Regions from separate parts of the Photorhabdus viridis genome, predicted to be linked through region 1. Evidence: predicted binding sites of a transcription regulator. Region 1 holds the regulator's gene; each other region holds the start of a gene.
What was found. The regulator CRP, encoded in region 1, controls carbon source genes, mostly activating them, when cyclic AMP is high. The targets are predictions, from matches to a motif close to ATGTGANNNNNNTCACAT.
Positions count from the first base shown of each region.

Region 2: ABR397_RS03620 (CidA/LrgA family protein) is a predicted target of CRP. The motif match lies at 3,933-3,950, and genes of this name have one in related genera.
Region 3: yrbN (protein YrbN) is a predicted target of CRP. The motif match lies at 3,104-3,121, and genes of this name have one in related genera.
Region 4: adhE (bifunctional acetaldehyde-CoA/alcohol dehydrogenase) is a predicted target of CRP. The motif match lies at 5,367-5,384, and genes of this name have one in related genera.

Region 1 covers NZ_JBEJZY010000026.1:21,287-29,269, reverse strand. Annotated here, with positions in the region: gene polA (DNA polymerase I) at 1-409, shown strand, start outside; gene ABR397_RS25455 (hypothetical protein) at 767-814, shown strand; gene yihA (ribosome biogenesis GTP-binding protein YihA/YsxC) at 893-1,525, opposite strand; gene ppiA (peptidylprolyl isomerase A) at 1,832-2,401, shown strand; gene ABR397_RS12690 (hypothetical protein) at 2,513-2,653, opposite strand; gene ABR397_RS12685 (aminodeoxychorismate synthase component II) at 3,027-3,602, shown strand; gene argD (bifunctional acetylornithine/succinyldiaminopimelate transaminase) at 3,726-4,937, shown strand; gene crp (cAMP-activated global transcriptional regulator CRP) at 4,986-5,618, opposite strand; partial or broken gene ABR397_RS12670 (RNA-guided endonuclease InsQ/TnpB family protein) at 6,013-6,429, shown strand; gene ABR397_RS12665 (OsmC family protein) at 6,533-6,940, shown strand; gene ABR397_RS12660 (phosphoribulokinase) at 7,063-7,932, opposite strand; gene ABR397_RS12655 (YheU family protein) at 7,953-7,983, opposite strand, start outside.
Region 2 covers NZ_JBEJZY010000006.1:63,652-71,634, forward strand. Annotated here, with positions in the region: gene udk (uridine kinase) at 1-137, opposite strand, end outside; gene apbC (iron-sulfur cluster carrier protein ApbC) at 383-1,495, opposite strand; gene metG (methionine--tRNA ligase) at 1,717-3,744, shown strand; gene ABR397_RS03620 (CidA/LrgA family protein) at 4,002-4,430, shown strand; gene ABR397_RS03625 (CidB/LrgB family autolysis modulator) at 4,433-5,128, shown strand; gene cdd (cytidine deaminase) at 5,268-6,152, shown strand; gene ABR397_RS03635 (NAD-dependent malic enzyme) at 6,496-7,983, shown strand, end outside.
Region 3 covers NZ_JBEJZY010000021.1:64,094-72,076, reverse strand. Annotated here, with positions in the region: gene ABR397_RS10990 (HD domain-containing protein) at 170-847, shown strand; gene ABR397_RS10985 (DEAD/DEAH family ATP-dependent RNA helicase) at 1,112-3,028, opposite strand; gene yrbN (protein YrbN) at 3,018-3,092, opposite strand; gene nlpI (lipoprotein NlpI) at 3,199-4,083, opposite strand; gene pnp (polyribonucleotide nucleotidyltransferase) at 4,206-6,335, opposite strand; gene rpsO (30S ribosomal protein S15) at 6,582-6,851, opposite strand; gene truB (tRNA pseudouridine(55) synthase TruB) at 6,974-7,921, opposite strand; gene rbfA (30S ribosome-binding factor RbfA) at 7,921-7,983, opposite strand, start outside.
Region 4 covers NZ_JBEJZY010000011.1:16,974-24,956, reverse strand. Annotated here, with positions in the region: gene oppB (oligopeptide ABC transporter permease OppB) at 1-386, opposite strand, end outside; gene oppA (oligopeptide ABC transporter substrate-binding protein OppA) at 472-2,112, opposite strand; gene ABR397_RS06230 (ABC transporter substrate-binding protein) at 2,250-3,887, opposite strand; gene ABR397_RS06225 (YchE family NAAT transporter) at 4,448-5,092, opposite strand; gene adhE (bifunctional acetaldehyde-CoA/alcohol dehydrogenase) at 5,503-7,983, shown strand, end outside.

The DNA.
Region 1 (7,983 bases):
GCGCTACCCAGGTGTATTGGCGTATATGGAGCGTACCCGTAAGCAAGCGGAAGAGCAGGGTTATGTTGAAACCTTGGATGGTCGTCGTCTTTATTTGCCAGATATCAAATCTCGCAATGGTATGCGCCGTAAGGCGGCAGAGCGTGAAGCCATTAATGCGCCAATGCAGGGAACCGCAGCGGATATTATCAAAAAAGCGATGATTGCGGTGGATAAATGGATTATCGGTGAAGATCCGAAGGTTCGCATGATCATGCAGGTTCACGATGAGCTGGTATTCGAGGTTCATGAGTCAGAACTTGAAAATGCAGAACAGAAAATTCGTGAATTGATGGAGAAAAGTTTGGTGCTTGATGTTCCTTTGAAAGTGGATGTGGGTATCGGTGACAACTGGGATCAGGCACACTAATATGCCAGTTTAATAAGCGACAGGCTGAGCTGTGTATTTGGCTCAGCCTTTTTTAATCTGCTGAATGTCCAATGGCCCTGTTAACCATAGTCACCATATGCTCTGGTATCCCCGTCTTCCCAAGCAAGATATAGCGGTTGTTCTGGTACTTGATACCAAGGTGCTATTTAATTTGTTGCGCCATCCGATGCATATTAGATCCAGATCGCATAAATATGTAATTAAACTACATTTAATGGTGATAAAACAATCAAAATCTTAAGCTGAATCGAGATAGTCATTGAAAATAAATTACAAAAAGGCTTTTTCTGAGAAATAAAATAAGGTAGAGTTACTGGCGTAGGGTACAGAGGTAAGATGTTCTATCTTTCAGACCTTTTACTTCACGTAATCGGATTTAGCTGAATATTAGCTGCCCCAGTCAGTTTTGACTGGGGCATTTTTTTCGTCTGAATTCAGCGGGTGGGGATAACAAAAGCGATGTTAAATATTGTTTTCAATTTGAATGGTTGGTTGACTGAACCACATATCCAGTTTTTGTTGTAATTTATCGATCCCGATTTTTTTCAGGGCGGAGAAGTATTCCACTTGAATATCTCCATTGAGAGTTGTTAATTCTTCACGTACTTTATTTAACTGGCTTTTGCGGGCGCCAGATGCCAGTTTATCGGCTTTAGTTAGTAACACAATAACCGGTACATGCATTGCCACGGCCCATTGGATCATCTGTTGGTCGAGATCTTTCAATGGATGACGGATATCCATCAGTACGACCAGCCCAATTAGGCACTCACGCTTTTGCAGATATTCACCCAATGCTTTCTGCCATTTACGCTTTATCTCTTCTGGTACTTCGGCATAGCCATAGCCGGGTAAGTCAACCAGGTGAATACCTTCTTCTACTTCAAATAAATTGATGAGTTGTGTTCGCCCTGGCGTTTTGCTGGTACGGGCGAGGCTTTTCTGTTTCGTCAGGGCATTTAGCGCGCTGGACTTACCCGCGTTTGAGCGACCGGCAAATGCGACTTCAATACCCAGTTCTTGAGGTAGATGGCGAATATCAGGTGCGCTCGTGATAAAACGGGTCATATGATAGTTGTGGTTTTTGATGGTCAAAATGGTTATCTCCCTGAGAAATGCACTGAATATATGCCAAAGGGGATTATACCGATAGCCACTGTTGGTTGACAGGATTAAAAGTAATGACATATTTCTGATGGGTTAAGTCAAACTTGCTATTTTGCCGTCAATTATTGCCTTATTTGTGAAATAAAATCTGATCTATTGTGAGAGGATAAATTTTTATCCAAGGCATCAACCGATTGATATCGTAAATGTAAGTAAATATTGAGCACTATGCTGAGGAGATTATTAGAATTGATTTCAGCTTGTGTTGTTGACTTTAATATATAGGAATCCAGAATGTTTAAACGTATTTTAGTGACGCTTGTAACTGCATGTTCTCTGAGCGCAATGGCGCCTTTGGCTCTGGCTGCGGGTGAAACCCATGTGAAGCTGACGACAACAGAGGGTAATATTGAACTGGAATTAAATAGCCAGAAAGCGCCGATTACAACCAAAAACTTTATTGAATACGTCAATGAGGGTTATTATAACAACACAATTTTTCATCGGGTAATCCCTGGATTTATGGTTCAGGGTGGCGGTTTTACCAAAGATTTGCAGCAGAAAGCGACTAAAGAACCCATTAAAAATGAAGCGGATAACGGGCTGCGTAATTTACGCGGAACGATTTCTATGGCGCGTACCGCTGATAAAGACAGTGCTACTAGTCAATTCTTTATCAACGTAGCGGATAATGCTTTCCTTGATCATGGTCAGCGTGACTTTGGCTATGCAGTATTTGGTAAAGTCGTAAAAGGTATGGATGTTGTAGATAAAATTTCTCAAGTAAAAACTGAAAATGTCGGCCCATATCAGAATGTACCGGTGAAACCTGTGGTTATCTTGTCTGCTAAGATTGTCCCTTAACTTTTTTCTGAGATATTAATGATTGCTGCGATTATGGCAGTTTCTGGTCTCTCAGTGAATTTGCATCTGATTAACAATCGGGCCTTCATTTAATGAAGGCTCGTTTTACCGTTATTCATACAACTTCTTGGTGAATTCTTTATTTTCTTCGGTTCGTGGATAATATCCGTCTTTATAGCATTCCTTCTCTTTACTCTCGTGGTTGCAACGCAGTGCACCTGCGGTGTTACGCCGGTTACTGATAGCGAGCATGGCCTGTGTTCTGGTCTGGCGATTACAACGTGCAGAGGGAGAGGAAAATACCCGAGCCCGACAATGGATTTGCAGGCTCTCAGGTAGACAGCAAAAACGGGGAAGATGCTATAATCAATTTTGTCTTCATAACAATTACCTTACTTATTGAATATCAAAAAGAGCCTATGTTTTGTAGCGGTATGAGAGTAAGTTGATTGAGGAAAAAGTAGTCATTGATTTTGTTACACTATGCTGCAAGTGCTTATGTGCTATGATAGCCGCCCCGTTGTCGTTAGGCCGTTTTACCTGAAATCATGTTGTTCATGATAAACAAATTGCAGGATTGGCAGGACAACAAATACAGCGATAAAAATGGGTAGGATAGACTCCTATGTTATTAATAATAGATAACTATGATTCTTTTACGTATAACTTATATCAATATTTTTGTGAATTGGGAACAGATGTTTTAGTCAAGCGCAATGATGAATTACAGCTTGAAGATATTGAGCGATTGGCGCCTACACATCTGGTTATTTCCCCAGGTCCTTGTACTCCAAATGAAGCAGGAATTTCTCTGGCTGCGATTTCTCATTTTGCGGATAAACTGCCGATTCTTGGTGTTTGCCTTGGGCATCAGGCAATTGGGCAGGCATTCGGCGCCAGTGTAGTAAAAGCCAGGGAAGTGATGCATGGGAAAACTTCTGCTATTCATCATAATCAGCAAGGTGTGTTCAAAGGGCTTAACAGGCCATTAACGGTTACCCGTTACCATTCATTGGTGATTGCCGCAGAGACTTTACCAGCCGTATTTGAAGTCACTGCATGGAGTCAGCATAACGGTAATGTAGATGAGATCATGGGAATTCGTCATCGTACTCTGCCCCTGGAGGGTGTGCAGTTCCACCCTGAAAGTATTCTCAGCGAGCAAGGGCATCAGCTACTGAGTAACTTCCTTAGATATTAACCAGATACCAATAATTTCTTCATTTATTTATCTTTTTCATTTGCCCATCTTTGATTTTTTATGCATATTCAGTGATTATAATTTCATTTTTGAATGGCGTATATATAAAAAACGGGTGGGAAAATGATGGAGCATGCCGCAGTAAACAGAAATACATACGATCAAGTCATGTTGCCAATTTATTCACCGGCACAGTTTATACCGGTGAAAGGGCAAGGCAGCCGTGTATGGGATCAGCAAGGAAAAGAGTATATTGATTTTGCTGGTGGTATTGCTGTTATGGCTTTGGGACATTGTCACCCTGCGTTAGTGGATGTTTTAAAGCAGCAAGGGGAGAGACTTTGGCATATCAGTAATATTTTCACCTGTGAACCGGCTTTGATACTCGCGCAGAAACTGATTGATGCAACTTTTGCCGAGCGGGTATTTTTTGCCAACTCAGGAGCGGAAGCGAATGAAGCCGCATTTAAGCTGGCGCGTCACTATGCCATTACCCGTTACCATCCATATAAAACCAAAATTATCGCATTCCATCAGGGGTTTCATGGTCGTACTCTGTTTACGGTCTCTGTTGGTGGTCAGCCAAAATACGCTGATGGTTTTGGGCCAAAACCCGCAGATATTATTCATGTGCCTTTTAATGACTTAGATGCAGTAAAGGCGGTCATGGATGATCATACTTGCGCTGTTGTATTAGAACCTGTTCAGGGTGAAGGGGGAGTCACGCCGGCGACATCCGCATTTATTCATGGGTTGCGTGAACTTTGTGATAAACATCAGGTACTGCTGGTATTTGATGAAGTACAAAGTGGAATGGGCCGTACCGGTAAGTTATTTTCTTATATGTATTATGATGTTGTGCCGGACATTATCACCACAGCGAAGGCTCTGGGAGGTGGTTTCCCTGTCAGCGCTATGCTGACTACGGCGAATATCGCTTCGGCGATGGTGCCGGGAACTCACGGCACAACTTATGGTGGTAATCCGCTGGCTTGTGCGGTTGCAAATGCTGCTTTTGACATTATCAATACGCCAGAGGTCTTGGATGGTGTTGAAAAACGTCATCATTTGATTGTGAATTTTCTGAACGATATCAATCAGAAATATTCGATATTTGGTGAAATCCGTGGCAAGGGATTGCTGATTGGTGCGGAACTAAAAGCGCAGTATCAGGGAAAATCTAAAGAGATCCTGCGACTGGCGGCTGAAAATGGCCTGATGTTATTGAGTGCCGGTAGTGATGTACTGCGTTTCACACCTTCGCTGATAATCAGTGAAGAGGAGATAGATCAGGGGATGGAACGGCTGGAGAAGGCGATTAGCCAGTTGGTATAACAAGGATAAGAGAAATCAGCGCAGTATCATGCGCTGATTAATCCAGAATTAACGCGTACCGTAAACAACAATTGTTTTGCCGTGTGCGGAGATCAGGTTTTGATCTTCCAGCATTTTCAGAATACGGCCAACCGTTTCACGGGAACAGCCAACAATCTGACCAATTTCCTGGCGAGTGATTTTGATTTGCATCCCGTCAGGGTGAGTCATTGCATCGGGTTGTTTCGCCAGATTCAGTAAAGTCTGAGCAATCCGGCCGGTTACATCTAAGAAAGCCAGGTTACCGACTTTCTCAGAAGTTGTTTGCAAACGGCTTGCCATTTGGGCAGATAAACGCATTAAAATATCCGGGTTTACCTGAATCAGTTGACGGAATTTCTTATAGGAAATTTCCGCTACTTCACAGGCGCTTTTGGCCCGAACCCAGGCTGTTCGCTCTTGTCCTTCTTCAAATAATCCAAGCTCGCCAATGAAATCTCCCTGGTTTAAATAGGAGAGGATCATCTCTTTGCCTTCTTCATCTTTAATCAAAACCGCAACAGAACCTTTTACGATGTAGTAAAGCGTCTCTGCTTTTTCGCCTTGATGAATAAGCGTGCTTTTGGATGGATATTTATGAATATGGCAGTGTGACAAAAACCATTCAAGAGTGGGGTCTGTTTGTGGCTTGCCGAGAACCATTCTCTTCATCCTCTGTTGTTATCGCTGCCTAAATAACACGAGAACCTAAAAGTTTCTCGTCAGGCTGGCTTATAAAGACACTAGCTTAACATATTAGTTTGCTGAAAAACCGATAGGTGAGGGTTTTATATAGGTTATCTGAAATTTGAAACTTGAGTATTGATCTTAACCCACATATACCCGGACCTGCTTCTGTTTTTAACACAGGAAAAGGTTTCTGTCTTGTCTTGTATTGTTTCAGCATAATAAACCGTTCATTAGCCATTGCCCCGTAAACCGTCGCCCAATCGGGCGGCGATATAAGGGGAGCTAACCTACATGCAAAATAAGATCGTGACCATAGTGCATGACGAGATAAATGCGTATTTAAAATTCTGACATGGCGGCTGCGGATAAAAAAGCCTTATCCCGAAAGAAAAAAGGCAGTGCTAACCGGGCGAAAGCGCGGTTATAGGTAGTCAGGTGCCATGAACACGTAGCTAACGCTAGAGCCGATTTTCAGCATAAGCTTTCCCGTGTCATTGGGGATGCAGGCTGGCATAGTTTCATCAGCAGGCTGGAATACAAAGCGGAACAAAAAGGCGTTTATGTGGTGAAACTCGATCAGTGGTATGCGAGTTCCAGAAGGTGTCATTGTTGTGGTGGCAAGATGTCGGAAATGCCGCTGCATAAACGGCGCTGGCAATGCCCTGAGTGCGCGGTAGAACATGACATCCGGCAAAAAGGGATAGTTGAATGACAGGCGGCGGGACACGTCGTCTCTGCTCATGGAGGCCTGCGTAAATCCGTTGCACCAACGGTTGCGGCCTGAGAAGTGGGAAGCCTCGCCGTTTTTTACGGCGGGGAGTAGTCACATTGCCAGTTTAATACTGAAAGAGTAGGCTTTGATGCAAAAAATGACTTGAGAGGTACTTATGCACGCGCGGGTAAAATGGGTTGAAGGGTTGTCTCTTTTGGGGGAGTCGTCTTCGGGTCATCAGATCATGATGGATGGAAATGCCGGCGATAAGGCACCAAGCCCAATGGAAATGGTATTAATGGCAGTTGGCGGTTGTAGCACGATTGATGTTATTTCTATTTTGCAGAAAGGCAGATATGACATAAAAGATTGTGAAGTGAAATTAATTTCCCGCCGTCGTGAAGAGGCGCCACGCTTATTTACTTCTATTAATCTGCATTTTATTGTTACCGGCAAGGATTTAACAGAGAACGCGGTTGAACGTGCCGTCATGCTTTCCGCTGAGAAATATTGTTCTGTTTCGTTGATGCTGGGGAAATCAGTTGAACTTACCCACAGCTTTGAAATTAAAGAGACAGAGTAAGATACTATTTCCTGATTGAAAAATAACGACAGGTAACTAATATCAGTTACCTGTTTTTTTAACTGAATAATATAAGAAGTGGATTCAAATGCGGGTTTTTTTGGATTTATCCTAGGTTTTAATCAACAAATTTTTTCCCCTTCCAGTAATCTCTGTACCAATGGCGTCATAATTAACTCCATGGCCAGTCCCATTTTTCCACCGGGAACTACGATGGTATTAATGCTTGAAACAAATGAACCTTGTAACATTGATAAAAGGTACGGGAAATCAATTTGAGTGAGGTCACGGAAACGGATGACGATAAAACTTTCATCCAGGGATGGAATGGCTTTGGCTGAAAATGGATTGGACGTATCAACAGTCGGGACGCGCTGGAAATTTATATGTGTCCGGGAAAATTGGGGGGTAATATAGTTAATATAATCATCCATAGAACGAACGACGGAATCCATTACTGCTTCCTGTGAGTGTCCCCGTTCTCCGGTATCGCGGATAAGTTTCTGTATCCATTCAAGGTTGACAATCGGCACCACCCCCACCAGCAGATCGACATGACTGGCAACATTATGTTGTGGTGTTACCACGCCACCGTGCAGGCCTTCATAAAACAGCACATCGGTCTGCTTTGGTAAGGTTTCCCACGGAGTAAATGTACCGGGGAGCTGGTTGTAAGGAACCGCGTCATCATAGGTGTGAAGGTACTTACGGCAACGGCCTTCACCAGCTTCACCATAGTCAATCATGGTTTTTTCCAGCATGCCAAAATCATTGGCTTCTGGCCCAAAATAACTGATGTGTCTGCCTTGCTCCTTGGCTTTACGGATTGCTGCATCCATTTCAGGGCGGGTATAGCGATGGAAACTATCCCCCTCTATCTGTGCTGCGCTGATATTAAGTTGCTGGAAAATCTTACGGAAAGCTAAACTAGTTGTTGTTGTTCCGGCACCGCTGGAACCGGTAATCGCAATAATCGGATGTTTGGCAGACATAAGCAGTAAACTCCATAATGTTAAGAATGGAACATTTCTTTTGGCATAATA
Region 2 (7,983 bases), on a different contig from region 1:
TCTGGGATAATACCGATGTTGTGATCACCAACCTGAGCGCGTAGTTCACGGTAAAGTGTATTCGCAATGAGACTTTTACCTGAGGCAGATGCACCGGAAATTCCTACAATTGTGCACTGATGTGCTTCGTCAGCCATAATAGAGATTAACCTGATTCTAGAAAAAATGGGGAACAAAGCACCTAAGAGTGCTAAGTCGGGCGAGATTATAGGGAGTTAATGATATCTGTTCCAGTGTAAACAAGATTAAGTCTCATTTTTTTCGAAGCGTTTCGCATAAGAGCCATGCAACAGATATGAATCTGAAAAGAATTCTTTCTTCCGATACACAAAAACGGGTTATGAAAATATCACAACCCATTACGACTAACCGAATATGGATATTAAACAGCGCGGAACGAAATTTCCGTCGGTATCTTCTCACCCTGCCAGTACATCTGCGCAGAAATATTCGCTGCAATTTCCCGGTAAATATCCGTGAATTCACTATCAGGATTGCTGATAACGGTTGGCTCTCCACGGTCAAGATCTTCACGTAACGAAATATGCAGAGGAATTTGTCCCAACAGTTTACAATGATATTTAGCGGCCAGTTTTTCCGCCCCGCCGGTACCAAAAATAGGCTCCAGGTGACCACAGTTGCCGCAAATATGCGCACTCATGTTTTCAACGATCCCCAGTACAGGAACTTTCACTTTTTGGAACATGACAATGCCTTTCATCGCATCAATTAAGGCGATATCCTGAGGCGTTGTCACCACCAGCGCCCCCGTGACCGGGATGTTTTGTGACAACGTAAGCTGAATATCACCGGTTCCCGGCGGCATATCGATAACCAGATAATCAAGATCCGGCCATAATGTATCCTGTAGCATCTGCATCAATGCCTTACTGGCCATCGGGCCACGCCATACCATTGCATTGTCATCTGTCACCAGATAGCCAATGGAATTAGTGGCAAGGCCATGAGTCATAATAGGCGCCATATGCTGACCATCCGGGGAAGTTGGGCGCTCTTTGGTGGTTCCCAACATGCTCGGAACCGAAGGACCGTAAATATCCGCATCCAGAATACCGACTTTGGCCCCTTCCTGAGCCAATGCCAATGCCAGGTTTACCGCAGTGCTGGATTTACCCACGCCACCTTTACCTGAGCTGACAGCCAAAATATTACGGACACCATTAATTCCCGGCAAATCGTTAGCACGGCGTAATGTGCTGATATCATGGTTCAATTTCCACGCAACAGATTTAGCCCCGGTCACTGACTGCAATTTTTGCGTTGTCGCTTCTTTCAGCGCCTCAAAACCACGCTGCCAGACAAACGGCATAATCAATTCAATGTGCAGAACCTCATCAAGCATCGTGCAGTGATGCAGTGCTTTCAGAGCTGTCAGATCGCGTTCCAGCGTCAGGTGTGTAAAGGCAGCAAGTATTTTTGTTACCTGAGATTTCAGCAGGTCAGGGTTGGTCTGCTCGGGGGATTTTGCGCTCATCCCGGCTCCTTTGATTATCATGATTAACTATAAAGCCACCTTTTCATCATAACAGAACCCAATGCATTCGGATAAGGTCAGCAACAAAAACCCACTTCTCACTCACTGATTCAATTTTTATCCAATAAAACCCGCGAAGATCAAGAGTTACCCTAGCGACAATTTTTTTGATCAGGTAACATCAAACTCCCTTTTCATTTATTGGAAGTCAGATCCTTACTATGTCTCAAGTCGCAAAAAAATTATTGGTGACGTGTGCGTTGCCATATGCTAACGGTCCAATCCATCTTGGTCACATGCTGGAACATATCCAGGCAGATATTTGGGTCCGTTTTCAACGAATGCGCGGCAAAGAGGTTCACTTTATCTGCGCCGATGACGCTCACGGAACACCAATCATGCTGAAAGCTCAGCAAATGGGTATTGCTCCCGAGGAAATGATCGCCGCCGTGAACCTAGAGCATCATCAGGATTTTACTGGCTTTTCAATCAGCTATGATAACTATCACTCTACACACAGCAAAGAGAACCAGGAATTATCAACTGAAATCTATCTGGCGCTGAAAAAGAACGGCCACATTAAGAACCGCACTATTTCTCAGTTATACGATCCTGAGAAAGGGATGTTTCTGCCTGATCGCTTTGTAAAAGGCTCCTGCCCGAAATGTAAGGCAGAAGATCAATATGGCGATAACTGTGAAGTTTGTGGTTCAACTTACAGCCCAACAGAACTGATTAACCCACGTTCTGCTGTCTCCGGCGCAACGCCAGAAATGCGTGAGTCAGAGCACTTTTTCTTCGATCTGCCTGCATTCAGTAGCATGTTACAAGCATGGACCCGTTCCGGCGCATTACAGGAACAAGTTGCTAACAAGATGCAGGAATGGTTTGAATCCGGCTTACAGCAGTGGGATATCACCCGTGATGCACCTTATTTTGGTTTTGAAATTCCTGATGCGCCGGGCAAATATTTCTATGTCTGGCTGGATGCGCCTATTGGCTATATGGGTTCTTTCCAAAACCTGTGTGACAAACGCAGCAATCTGAGCTTTGATGAGTTCTGGGCAAAAGATTCCACCGCCGATCTTTATCACTTTATTGGTAAAGACATTGTCTATTTCCACAGCCTGTTCTGGCCTGCCATGCTGGAAGGCAGCGGTTATCGCAAGCCAACAAATCTGTTTGTTCACGGCTACGTCACCGTCAACGGTACGAAAATGTCCAAATCCCGCGGTACGTTTATCAAAGCCAGCACTTATTTGGATCATCTGGATGCAGACTGCCTGCGTTATTACTATGCGGCCAAACTCTCTTCCCGTATTGATGATATCGACCTGAATCTGGAAGATTTTGTTCAGCGTGTTAACAGCGATATCGTTAATAAAGTTGTTAACCTGGCTTCCCGTAACGCGGGTTTCATCAATAAACGCTTTAATGGCAAGCTAGCGGATAAACTGGCTGATCCGGCGCTTTACCAGAAGTTTATTGATGGTGCGAAAGTGATTGAGGAAGAGTTCAACAATCGCGAATTCAGTAAAGCAATCCGTGAAATCATGGCATTGGCTGATTTGGCAAACCGTTATGTGGATGAGCAGGCGCCGTGGGTTGTGGCAAAAGAAGAAGGCCGCGATGCGGATCTTCAAGCTATCTGTTCAATGGGCATCAACCTGTTCCACGTTCTGATGACTTTCCTAAAACCGGTTTTGCCAAGTCTGGCAGAACGCGCAGAAGCTTTCCTGAATACAGAACTGACCTGGAATGGTCTTGAACAACCTCTACTGGATCATCAGGTTTCCACCTTTAAGGCGCTGTTTAACCGCATTGATATGGATAAAGTCGATGCGATGGTTACTGCATCTAAAGAAAGCATCAGCGCACCACAAAAAATCAGCGGTCCACTGGCAGAAGATCCGATTCAGGATACAATCACTTTTGATGATTTCGCCAAAGTTGATATGCGCGTCGCCCTTATCAAACAGGCTGATTTTGTAGAAGGATCAGATAAGCTGCTGAAGCTGACTCTGGATCTTAGTGGTGAAACCCGCCAAGTGTTTTCCGGTATCCGTTCCAGCTATCCTGATCCAAAAGCCCTGGAAGGCCGTTTAACTATAATGGTTGCCAATCTGGCTCCGCGTAAAATGCGCTTCGGTATTTCTGAAGGAATGGTGATGGCTGCTGGGCCTGGCGGAAAAGATATCTTCCTGCTCAGTCCTGACAGTGGCGCACAGCCGGGTATGCAGGTGAAATAACAGTCAATTTATTGCCAATATACCCTATGGATTTCAAGATGCATCGCGACGGCAAGGGAACGAATCCCCGGGAGCATAGATAACTATGTGACCGGGGTGAGCGAGTGCAGCCAACAAAGAGGCAACTTGAAAGATGACGGGTATATATCTTACAAGCGGGGATCAACAATGGTCCCCGCTTTTTTTGAATGTGATCTATGGCACATTCCTAGGGTTAATTGTATGATGAATTCCTCACTGGAATTAGGAATTTTGTTATGTCGTTTCGTGAAGTACTGATTATAGGTTGGCAGTACCTGCGAGCATTTGTACTGATTTATCTGTGTTTATTGGCAGGCAATGCCATCTCTGCTCTGTTACCCATCGCCGTCCCCGGCAGCATTATCGGTATGTTAATATTGTTTGTCTTATTAGCTTTCCAATTGATTCCTGCCCACTGGACAAAACCAGGTTGCAGTCTGTTACTGAGAAATATGACCCTGCTGTTTCTGCCTATCGGTGTAGGCGTTATGAATTATTACGATCAGCTCAGCCAACAGATATTACCGATTGTCCTCTCATGCCTTATCAGCACCGCAATGGTTATGATTATTGTTGCTTACAGTTCCCATTATGTTCACCGCGAACGTTCAATTATTGGCTCTGTATCAGAAGTTAAGACTGAACAAGAAAAACAAGAGAAATAAATATGTTAAGTCATATTTGGTGGTCACTGCCATTAACATTGATTGTATTCTACGCCGCAAGAAAACTTTCACTAAGATTCAAAATGCCTATTCTGAATCCTTTATTGGTTTCTATCGCTGTACTGATCCCAATATTGTTAATAACCAATATCCCCTATGAACACTATTTCGCCGGCAGCCGAATTCTTAACGATCTGCTCCAGCCCGCAGTAGTTGCACTGGCATACCCTTTATATGAACAGTTGCACCAGATCCGCACCCAATGGAAATCCATTATCAGTGTCTGTTTTATCGGCAGTATTGTCGCTATGGTTACAGGTACCGCTATTGCATTATGGATGGGCGCAACACCTGAAATGGCCGCTTCGATATTGCCTAAATCAGTCACTACGCCAATAGCAATGGCAGTAGCAGATGCTATTGGCGGCATCCCGGCAATCAGTGCCGCTTGCGTCATTTTTGTCGGCATTCTTGGGGCAATATTTGGTCATAACCTGTTCGACCTCTTGCAAGTGAAAACCAAAGCATCCCGCGGTTTAGCAATGGGGACGGCATCACATGCTTTAGGCACCGCCCGTTGTACAGAAATCAATTTTGTTGAAGGAGCATACAGTTCATTAGCATTGATGACCTGTGGCATCATTACTTCACTAACCGCCCCTTTTATATTCCCAGTGCTGCTATATCTATTTAGTTAATTGCCCGTTGAAAATTTGATACAAATCTCTCAATTACCAACTTTAATTACATAATTTTCATTATTTTCGTGATACTGGTCACATTTAAAATCTAATCAGAGCATCTAGAATGATCTTAAGTTAATTTGGAGATCATTCTATGCAAGCTCGCTTTCGCTCTATCTGGGCACAATTGCCATCTAAACTACAAGATGCACTTTTTCCCTATGCAGGAAACGACGACTTTCCTGCCATGCTTACGGCTGAACAAGCTGAATCGGTCAAGAAAACCTGTGGCTTTGACGATAACACATTGGCTATCGCCCTGCTGCCACTCGCAGCAGCATGCTCCCTGACTCCGATATCACATTTTAATGTCGGCGCAATTGCCCGGGGCGAAAGCGGAAATCTCTACTTCGGCGCAAATATGGAATTTACCAATGTGCCATTACAGCAAACTATTCATGCTGAACAATGTGCTATTACTCACGCCTGGTTACGCAGCGAGAAAAAACTGACCTCTATCACGGTTAATTACTCTCCATGCGGTCACTGCCGCCAGTTTATGAATGAACTTAATAGTGGTACACAACTAGAGGTACATTTGCCAAAACAGGCGCCTTCAACATTGGGGCACTATTTACCAGACGCTTTCGGTCCAAACGATTTGGGTATCACTACTCTGTTGATGGACCCGGTTAATCATGGTTATAAACTAGAAGCCACTGATGAACTTGTACTAACCGCATTGGATGCAGCAAATCGGAGCCATGCCCCATACAGCAATTCGTACAGCGGTACAGCATTGCTGGGAAAAAATGGAAAAATCTATCCTGGGCGTTATGCAGAAAATGCTGCATTTAATCCAAGCTTACCCCCATTGCAAGCTGCCCTTATCCTGATGAATATTTCTGGTGGTGATTGTCTGGCTATCGAAAGAGCAGTATTAGTTGAGGGAAAAAACAGCGATTTGTCCCAACAAAGTGCAACTCAATCCACACTTGCCGCACTAGGCTGTAGTAAATTTGAGTATCACACGTTCTGAATTCAGTGAAAAATGCGCTTTTTCCTCTAGTCACACTCAACCGTGCGTATACGAAATTTGCACCGACGGCTCTGCCGGGCATCAAGCCCGGCGATAGGAAATTAAATGTACACGAAATATTAACGCTCCTTTTTATGAAAATTATGTAGATATCTATAACCCGGATGGAGGATTTTCTCCTATAAAAATAGTTAACGTAACATTTTATTAGCTAAATCTGGATGTTATCTCTCATTTTTACTCATAATACCTCTAATTAAGTAACATTTGCTGTACATATTTTTCCTATCTCTTAGGATCTATAGCTGACCTTGTTATCCATTTAGTTCAAAGAGTAAGATTCATGGAACTGGAACACGAAAATAAACGTCCATTATATATTCCCTATTCTGGCCCCATCCTGTTGGAATTTCCCCTGCTCAATAAAGGCAGTGCCTTTACTGAAGCAGAACGCGGCAACTTTAACCTTCATGGCTTATTACCGGAAGCGGTTGAAACTATCGAAGAACAAGCTGAACGCGCCTATCGGCAGTATCTTGATTTCAAAAATGATGCAGATAAACACATTTATCTGCGAAATATTCAAGACACTAACGAAACTCTGTTCTACCGCCTGCTGGATGCACATTTGAGCGAAATGATGCCAATCATTTATACCCCAACGGTTGGTGAAGCTTGTGAACATTTTTCTGATATTTACCGCCGCGCCCGTGGCTTGTTCATCTCATATCCAAATAAAACGCATATTGATGACATGCTGCAAAATGCGACTAAACAAAATGTAAAAGTTATCGTTGTCACCGATGGTGAACGTATTCTTGGTCTGGGTGACCAAGGTATCGGCGGTATGGGTATTCCTATTGGTAAACTTTCCCTGTATACCGCCTGTGGTGGTATCAGCCCGGCTTATACGCTGCCGGTAGTCCTGGATGTGGGAACGAATAACCCCCAGCGCCTGAATGACCCGTTATATATGGGCTGGCGCCATCCGCGTATTACCGGTGCAGAATATGATGAATTTGTTGATGAATTTATTCAGGCCGTTAAGCGCCGCTGGCCCAATGTGCTGCTACAGTTTGAAGATTTCGCGCAAAAAAATGCCATGCCCCTGCTCGACCGCTATCGCCATGAGCTTTGTTGCTTTAATGATGACATTCAGGGAACCGCCGCTGTTACACTGGGCAGCCTGATTGCAGCCAGCCGCGCTGCTGGTCGTCAATTAAAAGATCAAACCGTCACTTTCCTGGGGGCAGGTTCCGCTGGCTGCGGTATCGCAGAGCAGATTGTCGCCCAGATGAAATCTGAAGGTTTAAGTGAAGAACAAGCTCGCGCCCGTATTTTCATGGTTGATCGTTTCGGTTTACTGACAGATAAACTACCAAATTTATTGGATTTCCAGAACAAACTGGTACAAAAAAACGACTCCTTAGCTGAATGGGATGTGAACAGCGATTCTATCTCTCTGCTCGACGTTGTTCGTAATGCTAAACCTACAGTATTAATTGGCGTTTCAGGTCAAGCAGGGCTGTTCACAGAAGAGATCATCCGTGAGATGCATAAACACTGTGAACGCCCAATCGTTATGCCATTATCCAACCCAACTTCCCGTGTTGAAGCCCGGCCTGAAGATATTATCAACTGGACTAACGGAGCTGCTCTGGTTGCAACAGGTAGCCCATTCAATCCAGTAAAATATAAAGATCAAGAGTATCCGATCGCTCAATGTAATAACTCCTATATCTTCCCTGGAATTGGCTTAGGTGTTATTGCCTCCGGGGCCAAACTCGTCACTGACGGCATGTTGATGGCGGCAAGCCGGACATTAGCTGAT
Region 3 (7,983 bases), on a different contig from region 1:
GATGATGATCAGATCATTTTAATGATGAAAAATTCCATAAAAAGGCAGACTCTGCCCTGAAGTTTTGATAGCTTAGTAGTGTGTTTTTCAAGCTTTAATTGATTTGTTTTTAAGTAAAACATCCATATTAAAAATATGAGATCTCGCCCAGTATGGTTATCTATATGAAATGCCAACAACCCCCAGCAACTTTTTAAAAAAAGTCATTTTCATGGAACATTTAAACAGGTATGAAATGCTATTCCGAGAGTTCATTGCTAAAGAAATGAATACGGATCCTGCACATGACATCAACCATATTATGAGGGTAGTGCAAACGTCAAAAAGATTATGTCTGCAAGAGAAAGCAAGCAGTAAAGTGATCATACCCGCAGCTTACCTGCATGATTGCTATACTCTCCCCAAAAATCATCCAGACAGAGGGAGAAGTTCACAAATTGCTGCTGATATAGCTATCACGTTTCTGGAAAAAATAGCCTACCCCCAAAGATACCTTCCAGACATTCATCATGCAATTGTCGCCCACAGTTTCAGTGCAAATATAGTACCGATAACCTTAGAAGCGAGGATCGTTCAGGATGCAGACCGTCTAGACGCACTTGGCGCAATCGGTATCGCCCGATGCATTCAGGTTGGTATCACATTCAACAGTCAGCTGTATTCTGAAATTGATCCATTTTGTGTTGATAGGGAGCCAAATGACAAAATGTATACCGTGGATCATTTTTACACCAAGCTTTTTCGGCTCCCTGAGACAATGCAAACTACAGCCGGCAAAAATGAGGCCCACAAGCGGGTTTCATATATGAAAGGGTACTTAGAGCAGTTGTATAATGAGATTCAATAAACAACCAGAAAACCAACGAAAAGAGAGAAAGGTCATTTTCCAACTTCTTATAGAAATCAATCTTCAGGAAATCAAAGCACTGAATCAATCACCTTCTGGCACGAAACTCCAGCAGTAGGTAATAAATACAATGATCACTAAAAGGAAAAATTCCCCAAGAAGACATGAACATACCACAATTGAAACACTCAGTAGACTAAAGTGCACTGACAACAAAAACGGCTCCGTAAAAAGGAGCCGTTTTATCACTCAAATATCAGTCAATTACTGCGCGTTGCTGTTGTTATAACGACGGCGTGGAGCAGATGAACCATTATCATCGCTACGGCCACGGAAATTACTACGGCTTTGACCTTCACCACGGCTTTCACCACTACGACGCTCACCGCTGAAACGACGGCCACCACCGTTGAAATTCTCACGATCACGGCGAGGAGCGTTGCCATTACTGTTGCCGTTACGTGGGCCACCACGGCGTTCACGACGTTCAAATGGTTGCGCATCACCCATTAACTGCATATTCATTGGCTTATTCAGAATACGAGTACGGGTAAAGTGAGACAGTAAGTCGCCTGGCATACCTTTTGGCAGCTCAATTGTAGAATGAGTTGCAAACAGTTTGATGTTACCAATATAACGGCTGCTGATATCGCCTTCGTTAGCAATCGCACCAACGATATGACGAACTTCAACGCCATCATCACGACCCACTTCAATACGGTACAGTTCCATTTCGCCAACATCACGACGTTCACGACGAGGGCGATCACTACGTTCGCCCCGCTCACCACGATCATCGAAACTATTGCGACGACGATCATCACGCTCGTTGAACTCACGACGAGGACGGCGAACCGGATCTGGTGGCAAAATCAACGGGCGCTCACCTTGTGCCATTTTCAACAACGCCGCTGCCAGAGTTTCTATATCCAAATCTTCCGCAGGTTGCAATTTAGACAAAAGAGCACGATATTGCTCCAGATCGCTACTTTCCAGTTGTTGCTGCGCATTGGCTGCGAATTTTTCCAAACGGCGCTGACTCAGCAACTCGGCATTCGGCAGTTCAACTTCAGGGATAGTCAGCTTCATTGTACGTTCAACATTACGTAACAGGCGACGTTCACGGTTTTCCACAAACAACAACGCACGGCCAGCACGTCCCGCACGACCTGTACGGCCAATACGGTGAACATAAGATTCCGCATCCATTGGAATATCATAGTTAACAACCAAACTGATACGCTCAACATCCAGACCACGCGCTGCAACATCTGTTGCGATCAGAATATCCAAACGACCATCTTTCAGACGCTCCAGTGTCTGCTCACGTAGTGCCTGGTTCATATCACCGTTCAGGGCCGCACTATTGTAACCACTACGCTCCAGTGCTTCCGCCACTTCCAGTGTTGCATTTTTGGTACGCACGAAAATAATTGCAGCATCAAAATCTTCAGCTTCCAAGAAACGCACCAGTGCTTCATTTTTACGCATACCGTAAACAGACCAGTAACTCTGGCTGATGTCAGGACGGGTAGTTACACTCGCCTGGATACGCACTTCCTGAGGATCATTCATGAAACGACGAGTGATGCGGCGGATAGCTTCCGGCATCGTTGCAGAGAACAGCGCAGTTTGGTGCTCTGCCGGGATCTGGCTCATGATGTTTTCAACATCTTCGATGAAGCCCATGCGCAGCATTTCGTCTGCTTCATCCAAAACCAAACCGCTCAGGTTAGAAAGATCCAAAGTACCACGCTTCAGGTGATCCAGAAGACGCCCAGGCGTACCTACAACAATTTGTGGACCCTGGCGCAAAGCGCGTAACTGAACGTCATAACGTTGTCCACCATACAGAGCAACAACATTCACGTTACGCATATGTTTAGAAAAATCTGAGCACGCTTCAGCTACCTGTACCGCCAGTTCACGAGTCGGTGCCAGCACAAGAATCTGCGGAGCTTTCAGCTCAGCATTGATGTTATGCAGTAAAGGCAAACTGAATGCCGCCGTTTTACCGCTGCCGGTCTGTGCCATACCCAACACATCACGGCCATTTAGTAAATGGGGAATACATTGTTGCTGGATTGGAGACGGCTTTTCATAGCCAAGATCTCCCAGTGCAGAAAGAATAGGTGCTGATAAACCCAGATCAGCAAAAGAGATTTCAGTCTCAGTGGTCATGTAATGGTGCCTCATTAGTTATGGCGGCCAGTCTACATAACGCATTGAAAAAAATTTCGGTCATTTTCATTTAAAATGTGAACTGGCTCAAAGTATTTAATTAAACGAACAAATAAGCCCTCATCGGTCAAGATGTGGACTCTGCTAATCGATCTCGAAATGTTCGTCAGCTATTGCTGGTCCGATTCTGATAGGTCGTCTTGTTCCTGGCCTAACAGCGCCAATTCCAACAATGCATAGCGGTGCTCAACAAAGTTATGTGCATTGTTAGCCACCGTCAGCTTGAATAACGCGGATGCGCTATCCTTGTCCCCCAGACTTAGGTAATGTTTACCTAAATAGAAGTCAGTTTCACTGAGATGCTCAGCGAGCGAAGTGTTATCCGTTGCATTCTCTTTCAGGCGATCCATCAATGTATATTCACTGATTTTTCCTAAATAGAATTCAACTATATTCCAGCCCCATTGCCCCCGGTTCGCTCTTTCGTAGTGTTGCGACAAGTTTACCATCGCTCCTTTAGGATAAAATTCTTTTTCCACCAGGTACAACCACAACGAACGGAAGGGATCATTTGGATCGTCTTGATAAAACGCCTGCAGATCATCCTGCGCTAACTTATACCGGCCACCGTAATACAACGCGATGCCACGGTTCAGACGCGCGTAATTGTAAGTTGGATCAAGCTCTAATACAGAATCAAACGCTTCATAGGCGGCATCAAAATTGCCAGCCTGCGTAAAGTAAATCCCCAGATAATTAAAAATCTCTGGAATATTAGGCCGAATAGACAAGGCAATAGAAAAATCATTCCGTGCCAAAGCCCTCAGCCCGAGACTATCATACAGCACACCCCTCTCATATAAAAGCTGTGCGTACTCATCTTCTGTCAATGATCGACTCGCAAGAATCTGTTCCATACGGGCCAGAATAACTTCCTGCTGCAATGAAGGTTGTAATGGAATAGCAAAAACTTCGTTTTTACGCCAATCCTTGCTGCTGCATCCTGCCAAAATAAGTATTGCTACAGCATAACACCAGCGCAGAAAAAAATTCATTTCCTACTCCCAAAATCAGACATTGATTAAGAATGCCCTATCACCTATTGCATTTATTGGGCCTCCTGCCCTGAGTCTATTAAACGGCGCTTTTTTACAAAACACCGTTTATGACATCAAATTTATTCTGCTGATTGTGGTGCTAGTGGTGCTTCCTCAACAACTGTGCCGGCTATCGCTTCTTTGATGCTCAGGCGAACACGACCCTGGCGATCAATTTCCAGTACTTTAACTGATACTTCCTGACCAACCTGCAAATAGTCAGCCACTTTCTCAACGCGCTTATCAGCAATCTGCGAAATATGCACTAGGCCTTCTTTACCACCACCGATAGCAACAAATGCGCCAAAATCAACGATACGGGTTACCTTGCCAGCGTAAATACGGCCAACTTCGATCTCCGCAGTGATTTCTTCAATACGACTGATTGCATGTTTTGCTCTTTCGCCATCAGTTGCAGCAATTTTCACTGTGCCATCATCTTCGATTTCAATGGTAGTCCCGGTTTCTTCAGTCAATGCACGGATAACCGAACCACCTTTACCGATAACATCTTTAATCTTGTCTGGGTTGATCTTGATAGTGTGAATACGTGGAGCAAATTCAGAAATATCATTACGTGGGCTGTTAATTGCCTGCTCCATCACGCTCAGGATATGCAAACGCGCACCTTTTGCCTGATTCAACGCAACTTGCATAATTTCACGGGTGATACCTTCAATTTTGATATCCATTTGCAGCGCACTGACACCTTCACAGCTACCCGCGACTTTAAAGTCCATGTCACCTAGATGATCTTCATCACCCAGAATATCAGACAGAACAACAAAGTTATCACCTTCTTTCACCAGACCCATTGCAATACCAGCAACAGCGGCTTTAATCGGCACACCGGCATCCATCAACGCAAGAGATGCTCCACAGACAGATGCCATTGAAGATGAACCGTTAGATTCTGTAATTTCAGAAACTACACGAACTGTGTATGGGAACTCGTTAGCTTTTGGCATAACTGACAATACACCACGTTTAGCCAACCGGCCATGACCAATTTCACGGCGCTTTGGTGAACCCATCATACCTGTTTCACCAACAGAATAGGGAGGGAAATTATAGTGCAGTAAGAAGCGATCTGTACGTTCGCCCATCAATTCATCGATGATCTGTGCATCACGTTCTGTCCCCAGAGTCGCAGTAACCAGAGCCTGAGTTTCACCGCGGGTAAACAATGCAGAACCGTGAGTACGGGGCAGAACACCAGTACGTACGTCCAACGCACGAACCATATCTTTTTCGCGGCCATCAATACGTGGTTCACCACTCAGGACACGGCTACGAACAACATTTTTCTCTAAGCTGCCCAGAATTTCATGGATTTCCGCTTCTTCCAAAGTTTCATCCTGTTCCAACAACGCAGCTGTAACTTCATCTTTGATAGCATCAACCTGAGCATAACGCTCCTGTTTCTCAGTGATACGGTAAGCATCACCCAGACGGCTTTCTGCCAATTCAGCTACACGATCATGCAGCGCTTGGTTAACAGGTTCTGGCGCCCAATCCCATTTCTCTTTGCCCGCTTCCGCAGCCAACGCATTAATGTTATCAATAACCACTTGTTGTTGATCATGACCGAACACTACCGCACCCAGCATTTGCTCTTCAGTCAGCAGATCTGCTTCAGACTCCACCATCAAAACAGCACCAGCAGTACCTGCAACCACCAGATCCAAACGGCTGTTTTTCAGCTCATCACTGGTTGGGTTCAGCACATATTGATCATTAATATAACCAACGCGGGCAGCGCCAATCGGGCCATTGAATGGAATACCAGACAATGCCAGCGCAGCAGAAGCACCGATCATTGCAACGATATCCGGGTTAATTTGTGGATTGACAGAAACCACCGTCGCTACAATCTGAACCTCATTCAGGAAACCTTCCGGAAACAGAGGACGCAGAGGGCGATCAATCAAACGGGCTACCAACGTTTCGCCTTCTCCTGGGCGACCTTCACGACGGAAGAAACTGCCTGGGATACGGCCTGCGGCGTAAGTACGCTCCTGATAGTTAACCGTCAGCGGGAAAAAATCCTGACCAGATTTTACTTTTTTCTGACCAACAACAGTGACGAATACAGCAGTGTCATCCATATTGACCATGACAGCAGCTGTGGCTTGGCGCGCCATCATACCCGTTTCGATAGTAACGGTATGTTGACCATATTGAAATTTACGAACAATCGGATTCAGCAAAATAATATCCTTTCGTTAACGTTGTCTTTTATATTCAGCAGACAACAATGAATGATCTCTTCATGCCACATCCTCGCGACTAATGACAGGTCTCACTCCTTTAAGCACTCTCATTAGCCGCGCGAACCTCTGTAACCGAAGAGCCTTACCCAAAAATCATCATCAGCATTCTTATGCTGCTACATATGATGATTTCTCAGAAGAAAAGGGGCCATATATGGCCCCTTTCCACTGAAACTTGCTTGATTAGCGACGTAAGCCAAGACGCCCAATCAGCGCAGTGTAACTTGTTACATTCTTACGCTTCAGATAGTCCAGCAATTTACGACGCTGAGAAACCATGCGCAGCAGACCACGACGGCTATGGTGATCTTTTTTGTGCTCTGAAAAATGGCCTTGCAGGTGGTTAATTTGTGCGGTCAGCAGAGCAATCTGCACTTCACTAGAACCACTGTCATTCGCATCACGACCAAATTCAGCAATAATTTGCGCTTTTGCTTCAGTACTTAGAGACATATTACAACTCCAAAAATACATAAATTAAAATTACAGGTGCCGATCTCTAATTCAGCCACCCAAGATATAGCTGCGCCATTCTACGCTGCAAATAAGTTAAGCGCAAGATAGCCCCAAATACCCTAATCCCGGTTTTCAACAACCAAACGGCGAGGAGCAACAAGCCCATCGTCATTGATAACAGCAATGCCAATGAATTTGCGTTCATCACCCTCAGTTACGCGCACCATACTCTCAACCAGAGCCAGAGATTTAGCACTTCGTACCGCCTGACCTTGTTTAAAATAAGCCGCAACTACCGGAAGCAAATTAACCTCTGGGAAATGAGCAACTGCACTATCCATTGGTAATAACAACGGATCAATTAATTCGCCTAAAGGTATTTCTCTATCTTCAGCCAGCTTTTGCAATTCATATAATTGCTCAAGCGTAACCATTCGATCATTTGGATAATTCGCTACCTGTAAACGACGTAAATAAATAACGTGAGCGCCACAACCTAATAATTCGCCTAAATCATCAATAATAGTGCGAATATAAGTTCCTTTCGAACAGTGTATTTCCAATTCCAGTTCATCATCTTCCCAGCGGATAAACTGTAATTCATAGACCGTAATTGGCCGTGCTTCCCGTTCTACTTCAATACCTTGACGGGCATACTCATACAGTGGTTTCCCCTGATGTTTCAGTGCAGAATACATCGAAGGAATTTGCATGGTATCACCACGGAATTTAGCCAAAGCTTCATTAAGCTGAACCTGATTTAGCCGGATTGCTCTTTCACTGATGATCTGTCCGTGTGAATCAGATGTGTCAGTACGCTGACCAAGACGGGCTATCACCCGATAACGCTTATCAGAATCAAGTAAGAACTGGGAAAACTTCGTAGCTTCACCGAGACAAACCGGCAACATACCTGTTGCCAACGGATCCAACGCGCCAGTGTGACCAGCTTTATTGGCGTTGAAAATACGTTTTACTTTTTGCAGCGCATCATTAGAAGAAATATCCTGCGGCTTATCCAGTAACAACACGCCATGTATATCACGACCACGACGACGACGCCCCATTACTTCTCCTCTTTGCGATCCACAGAAGCCCGGCGTTGTTCATCATTCTTCACGACATTAGT
Region 4 (7,983 bases), on a different contig from region 1:
TAATCCCACTTTGTATTCTGATTAAGTGCAGCAATAACCCCGGCGCTGACCCCCAGCACAACCGCCATAATAAATGCCGATGCGCCTAATTTAGCCGATACTGGAAATGCCGTCGCGACCAGATCGTTAACTGTATAGTCCTTATATTTAAAAGACGGCCCAAAATCCCCTTTGGAAAGCTGGATTAAGTAATCAAAATATTGCTTATACATGGGGTCATTCAGATGATATTTCGCTTCAATATTCGCCATCACTTCTGGCGGCAATTTCCGCTCACCGGTAAATGGGCTGCCTGGCGCCAGCCGCATCATGAAAAACGAAATCGTGATAAGAATCAAAAGTGTCGGGATCGCCTCTAAACAACGGCGTAAAATAAACTTAAGCATCGCCCGTTCCTATGTGTTAGCCCTAAACCCTGGCCTTAAAATAATCTGACACTAAGGCAGCCCTTTCCGGGCCGCCCTGCAACTATTAGTGTTTGATAATATAAAAATCTTTGGTGTGTAGATTATCCAAAGGATCTTTCCCTGTATAACCACCAACATAGGGCTTCACTAACCGGGTATTCGCATAGTAATAAAGGGGAACAATGGCTGAATCTTTATCTAGCTGTGTTTCTGCCTTTTGATAAATGGCCGCACGCTCATCATCAGTTTTTACTTGCAGGGATTCTTTCATCAGCTTATCAAATTCACTGCTCTTATAATGAGAAGTGTTATTACTGCTGTAAGAAAGTAACATATTAAGGAATGAAGAAGGTTCATTGTAATCGGCGCACCAGCCAGCACGGGCTACATCGTAATTGCCCTGATGTCGGGTATCAAGGAAGGTTTTCCACTCCTGATTTTCCAAACGAATATCAACACCTAAATTCTTCTTCCAGACAGAAGCTATTGCGATTGCAATTTTTTTATGTAGATCGGAGGTATTGTAAAGCAAGTTAAATTTCAATGGATTATCTTTAGTATAACCCGCTTCAGCCAGTAATTTTTTGGCTTCCTGGTTACGTTTTTCTTGGTTCCACTCAGTAAACCACGCGGGTTTTATCTCTTTCATACCATCAATAAACGGCGGTGTAAAACCGTAAGCAGGGATATCACCCTGTGCTTTTACTTTATTTGTCACAATGTCTTGGTCCATAGCCAATTTCAATGCAGTACGGACGCGAGGATCATTAAATGGCGGTTTTTCGTTATTAATTTCGTAATAATAAGTACATAGATATGGGTTGATATGCAACTCGTTCGGGAGCTCTTTTTTCAGTTTATGGAATAGCTCAATCGGCAAATTGGCATAAGTCATATCAATTTCACCGCTGCGATAACGGTTTACATCTGTTACTTCTGAGGAAATTGGTAGGAAAGTGACCTGATCAATAATAGTATTTTTGTTATCCCAGTATGTTGGGCTACGCTCCATCACAATACGTTCATTGACCACCCATTTTTTCAGTTTGAAAGCGCCATTACCTACAAAATTCTGCGGCTGAGTCCACTTTTCGCTATATTTTTCCACCGTAGCTTTATTAACCGGCGACATTGATGAGTGAGCCAAAAGCTTTGGCAGATAAGGCACCGCTTCACTCAATGTGAGCTGTAATGTATAGTCATCCAGTGCTTTTACACCCAGAGTATCCGGTTTCTTTTTGCCACTGATGATGTCATCAATATTCGTGATATGGGCATATTGGAGATAACTTTCATAAGGAGAAGCCGTATTAGGATCAGCCAGACGCTGCCAGCTGTAAACAAAATCATGAGCAGTGACAGGGTCACCATTAGACCACTTAGCATCTTTACGCATATGGAATGTCCAAACAGTAAAGTCTTTATTTTCCCAACTGGTTGCAGAACCCGGCAAAATTTCACCATACGGCCCAACAATTACAACACCTTCAAACAGATCGCGGGCCAAATGTGATTCCGGCACCCCTTCAATCTTATGAGGGTCCAGCGATTGCGGCTCAGAGGAGTTATTACGAACTAAAACCTGTTTATCAGCTAATTGAACACCGTCAGGTACTTTTGCAGCAAATACCTGACTCGCCACTACCATACTTAGTACAGCACTGATGCTGATAGTAAGTAATTTATTCTTAGTTGTGTTTATCATCATTTTTCTACTCCAATTTTACATCGTCAGACTTTTTATCAGTCGACGGCCCAGAAATACGGGTCGGATTATCACCTGCATTCAAAAGGAACGATTTTGTTTGCAGGACCAGTAACTCTTTTGAGTAAAACTAATGTCTAGTTTTTTATCATATACAGTCGCTTAATATCCATATAATCCAATGGGTCTTTCCCTGAAAACCCTCCCACTGATGGGCTAACAAGCCGTACACTCACTCGGTAATAAACGGGAATCAATGCCGAGTCTTTATCAAGTTGAAATTCAGCTTGTTGGTATAATTTCTTACGCGCAGCCGCATCTTTAGCGACTAACGCCTGCTCCAGATAGCTATCGAAAGTTTTATTCTGGTAGAAAGTCGTGTTATTACTGCTATGAGAAAGCAACATATTTAAAAACGCAGTAGGTTCATTGTAATCCGCACACCAAGTCGCTCTGGTAACCTCGTAATTCCCTTGGTGACGACTTTCGAGAGAGGTTTTCCATTCCTGATTCTGTAAAATCACATCAGCTCCCAGATTCTTTTTCCACATGGAGGCTGCGGCGATAGCCTGCTGTTTATTTTGATCCGATGTGTTGTATAACAATGTGAACTTCAGCGGGTTTGCCTGATTAAAACCCGCCTGCGCCAGTAATTCTCTAGCACGCTTATTACGCTGTTCCTGTGTCCAGTCAGCCCACTCTGGTTTAGAAAAATCACCACCACCGATAAACGTTGGAGTAAAACCATAGGCCGGTATTTGCCCCTGCCCCATAATTTTTCCCGCAATAATCTCCCTGTCGAGAGTTAACTTAACGGCTTCACGGACTCTTACATCAGTAAACGGGGGTTTATTATTGTTAATTTCGTAATAGAACGTACAAAGATAAGGGCTGACGTGCATCTGATCAGGGATCTCTTTTTTCATTTTCCGATACAAATCCGGAGGGATAGCGCTGTTGGTGATATTTATTTCCCCACTACGATAGCGGTTAACACTGCTGGTTTCGGACTGAAGTGGTAAAAGCGTCGCTTGCTCAATAATAGTCTTACCGTTATTCCAGTATTGTGGATTCCGTTCAATCACAATCCGCTCATTCACCACCCACTCTTTCAACCGATACGCCCCATTGCCCACATAATTTTCTGGCAGAGTCCATTTATTACCCAATTTTTCAACCAGATCCTTTTTCACTGGTTTCATTGCCGTATGACTAAGCATATTGACGAAATAAGGCACGGGATGCGTCAAAGTAACCTGCAAACGATGATCATCCAGCGCTTTAATTCCCAACTGGTCAGGAGATTTTTTGCCTTTTAGAACATCATTAATGTTTTCAACGTAAGCATATTGAAGATAACTGGCATAAGGTGAACCCACCGTTGGATCAGCTAATCGCTGCCAGCTATACACAAAATCATGTGCAGTGACGGGAGTTCCATCACTCCATTTAGCATTATCACGCAGATAAAAAGTCCAGACCTTGTAATCCTGATTTTCCCAATGACTCGCAACGCCCGGAATAGTCTCTCCCTCAGAACCCGTACTGACTAATCCTTCCAGGAGATTAAGAATAATGTTGGTTTCCGGCGCACCTTCGACTTTATGTGGATCAAGTGAAGCAACTTCCGTGCCATTATTGATAATAATCTGCTGTTTATCCGCAAGCTTCACACCCTCTGGAACATCAGCAGCAAACACGGCTGTAGCAGGAAATACCAATAATAAAAATATACAGGAAATAAACTTATATAATTTTAATTGTTTGCTCTTCATTTGTTACCTCCAGTTTGGTGAGCCTGCTCATTCATTTCGCATATATCCTATAAAGGCCAGTACCTTCACATTATTTAGCTCAAAGTAACGGATTAAATATTAAAGGTGACTTATCATATCAATTGTTAAAATACCCTTCCCATATTGTAAAAACCATCCTTACAAACAACTTAATGCAATCTATTACGTTAATTGACAAAACATCCCAACAAACGGCATAACAAGTTGATATACATCACTTTATTCACATTTAACTTAACTAAAATAGTAAACAAAGGTAGTCTAGAGATGAAAATAAACATAATTTTAACAAATTGCAATCAATGCAAATTAAAAACCTACATTCATCACAAAACTACGGTGGAAGTAACCAGTTACAGATTGAACTAACAGGTAAGAATAATTTAGAAAAATATTGGGTTATTTGTATAAAATTCAGGAAGTACCAGTAAAGTAAGTGAGAAAAGCCCATAAAACAAGCTTTATAATAAAAATGACAAGAATATTATAATTTGTAATTTGACTCGAAAAAAATCCAGCACCTTTTATCGTCAATCGTATCAGAGTAACCCTGGAAATAATGCTCTGATCCCTGTCACAATCAGTTCGATTCCCAAAGACATCAATAGCAGCCCCATAATTCGGGTGATAACGTTAATGCCTGTTTGCCCAAGATATTTGACGACTAAGGGAGCTGATCGGAATAACAACCAACAGCAAAAAGCAAACAAAGCGCTGGTTAACACCAACCCAATAAAATTCTGCCACCCCTGATAGCGAGAACTCCAAACGATACAAGAGCTGATCGCCCCGGGGCCGGCCATTAACGGCAATGCCAGCGGCACAACACCAACACTCTCTCTAATGGCGGTTTCTGATTTTTCTTGCTTATTCTGTTTGTCTTCCCCAAGTTTACCGTTAATCATCGACATAGCGATGGTCACAACAAGGATCCCACCGGCAATACGGAAAGAGTCGATGGAAATGCCAAACATCCGCAGTATTAAGTCACCCAGCAGCAAAGCAGCCCATAAAATGATGGCAACAGAAATATTGGCAATAAAATTAGTTCTATTGCGGGCAGCCTGAGCTTGGTAGTGAGTCATGCTGATAAAAACCGGCAAAATACCAACAGGATTAACGAGTGCGAACAACCCAACAAAAAACTTAATGTAACCAGGAAGATCCAACAGTAAATCACCCACGAATAACCCCTCTTGAGTTACGCAGTGTTAACGATAATATTTTCATATGATCACTCACTCAAAAATCATAGAAAACTTAATTTTTTCTTTACTTTATACTGATAAAGTTCCGCTTTCCATCGACTGCGATTCATTTTCAATTTAAAATGTCTTATATAACAAATCGTTAACCAGATTTTTTCATTAGATTAAAACTCAACCTGATTAACGCTTTTATCACCCAACTCATAATAATGATCACTCAGCCAAGCTGAAAGGAATCAGCTTGAGATTTATGTGATTAAGATCAATATCTATTTAATACCAAATGGTAATCTGTAGCCATCATAAAATCACCAAGCTAAATAGTCCACAAAACTCTTATTTATTGATATTAAAAGATTTTTAATATTTTCCAGGAGTACTTCTTTATGACTGTAACTCATATTACTGAACTGAACGAGCTGGTTGCCCGGGTTAAAAAAGCACAACGTGAATTTGCCAATTTTTCTCAGGAGCAAGTTGACAAGATCTTCCGTGCAGCGGCCCTTGCAGCAGCAGACGCACGCATCCCTTTAGCAAAATTAGCCGTGGTGGAATCAGGGATGGGGATTGTCGAAGACAAAGTGATCAAAAACCATTTCGCTTCCGAATACATCTATAACGCTTATAAAGATGAGAAAACCTGCGGCATTTTGTCTGAAGACAAAACATTCGGCACCATCACTATCGCCGAACCTATTGGCTTAATCTGCGGTATCGTGCCAACGACTAACCCAACATCCACCGCTATTTTTAAGGCTCTGATCAGCCTGAAAACCCGTAACGGTATTATTTTCTCACCCCATCCACGCGCTAAAAAAGCAACCAATAAAGCAGCTGAATTGGTTCTGTGTGCTGCGGTTGAAGCTGGTGCGCCAAAAGATATTATTGGCTGGATTGATGAGCCATCTGTTGAGCTTTCCAATGCATTGATGCACCACCAGGATATCAACCTGATCCTAGCGACCGGCGGCCCTGGTATGGTAACAGCGGCATACAGCTCTGGTAAGCCGGCAATCGGCGTTGGTGCGGGTAACACACCGGTCGTCATCGACGAATCAGCGGATATTAAACGTGCGGTAGCCTCTATTCTGATGTCCAAAACTTTCGACAACGGCGTTATCTGTGCTTCAGAACAGTCCGTTATCGTAGTGGATTCTGTTTATGATCAGGTGCGTAAACGTTTCTTTACTCATGGAGGTTATCTGTTACAAGGCAAGGAACTGAAAGCTGTTCAAGATATCATCCTGAAAAACGGTAACCTAAATGCGGAGATTGTTGGTCAACCCGCAGCAAAAATTGCCGAAATGGCAGGTTTTCATGTTCCGGAAAGAACCAAGATCCTGATTGGAGAAGTCAATCTGATTGATAAAGCAGAGCCTTTTGCCCACGAAAAACTGTCGCCATTACTCGCAATGTATCGTGGCAACAATTTTGAAGATGCGGTAGAGAAAGCAGAAAAACTGGTTGAAATGGGGGGAATTGGTCACACATCCTGCCTGTATACCGACCAAGATAATCAAGCGGCACGAATCAAATACTTCGGCGATAAAATGAAAACAGCCCGTATTCTGGTGAATACACCCGCATCTCAGGGGGGAATCGGTGATCTCTATAATTTCAAACTCGCCCCATCTCTGACACTGGGTTGCGGTTCATGGGGAGGAAACTCCATCTCTGAAAACGTAGGACCAAAACATCTTATCAACACCAAAACTGTGGCGAAAAGGGCAGAAAATATGCTGTGGCATAAACTTCCGAAATCAATTTACTTCCGCCGCGGTTCACTGCCTATCGCATTAGAAGAAGTCGCAACTGATGGCGCAAAGCGTGCTTTCATCGTAACAGACCGTTTCTTATTCAATAATGGCTATGCTGATCAAGTCACTGATGTGCTGAAATCCCACGGGATAGAAACTGAAGTTTTCTTTGAAGTTGAAGCAGACCCAACGCTAAGCATTGTGCGTAAAGGCGCAGAACAAATGCACTCATTCAAGCCAGATATCATTATTGCCCTGGGTGGTGGTTCTCCAATGGATGCGGCCAAAATTATGTGGGTGATGTATGAACACCCTGAAACGCATTTCGAAGAATTAGCCCTGCGGTTTATGGATATCCGTAAACGCATCTATCGATTCCCCAAAATGGGGGTTAAAGCGAAAATGGTGGCGATTACCACAACTTCCGGTACAGGCTCTGAAGTGACGCCCTTCGCCGTTGTCACTGATGATGCAACCGGTCAGAAATATCCACTGGCTGATTATGCTCTGACGCCGGATATGGCTATCGTTGATGCCAACCTGGTGATGAATCTGCCTAAATCACTGTGTGCTTTTGGTGGTCTGGATGCAATCACCCATTCCCTGGAAGCTTACGTATCGGTCCTGGCAAACGAATACTCTGACGGACAAGCACTGCAAGCGCTAAAACTGCTGAAAGAGTTCCTCCCAGCCAGTTATCACGAAGGCGCCACGAACCCAATCGCCCGTGAACGGGTTCATAATGCTGCAACTATTGCGGGTATTGCATTTGCTAATGCTTTCCTGGGGGTATGTCACTCTATGGCGCATAAATTGGGTTCTGAGTTTCATATTCCACATGGCCTTGCTAACGCGCTGCTGATTTGTAACGTTATCCGCTATAACGCTAACGATAACCCAACCAAACAGACTGCATTCAGCCAATATGACCGCCCGCAAGCCCGCCGTCGTTATGCTGAAATTGCGGATCATCTTGGTTTGTCTGCGGCCGGCGATCATACGGCGGCAAAAATCGAAAAACTGCTGGCATGGCTGGAAGAGATGAAATCGACACTGGGTATCCCAACATCTATCCGCGAAGCCGGTGTTCAGGAAGCCGACTTCCTAGCG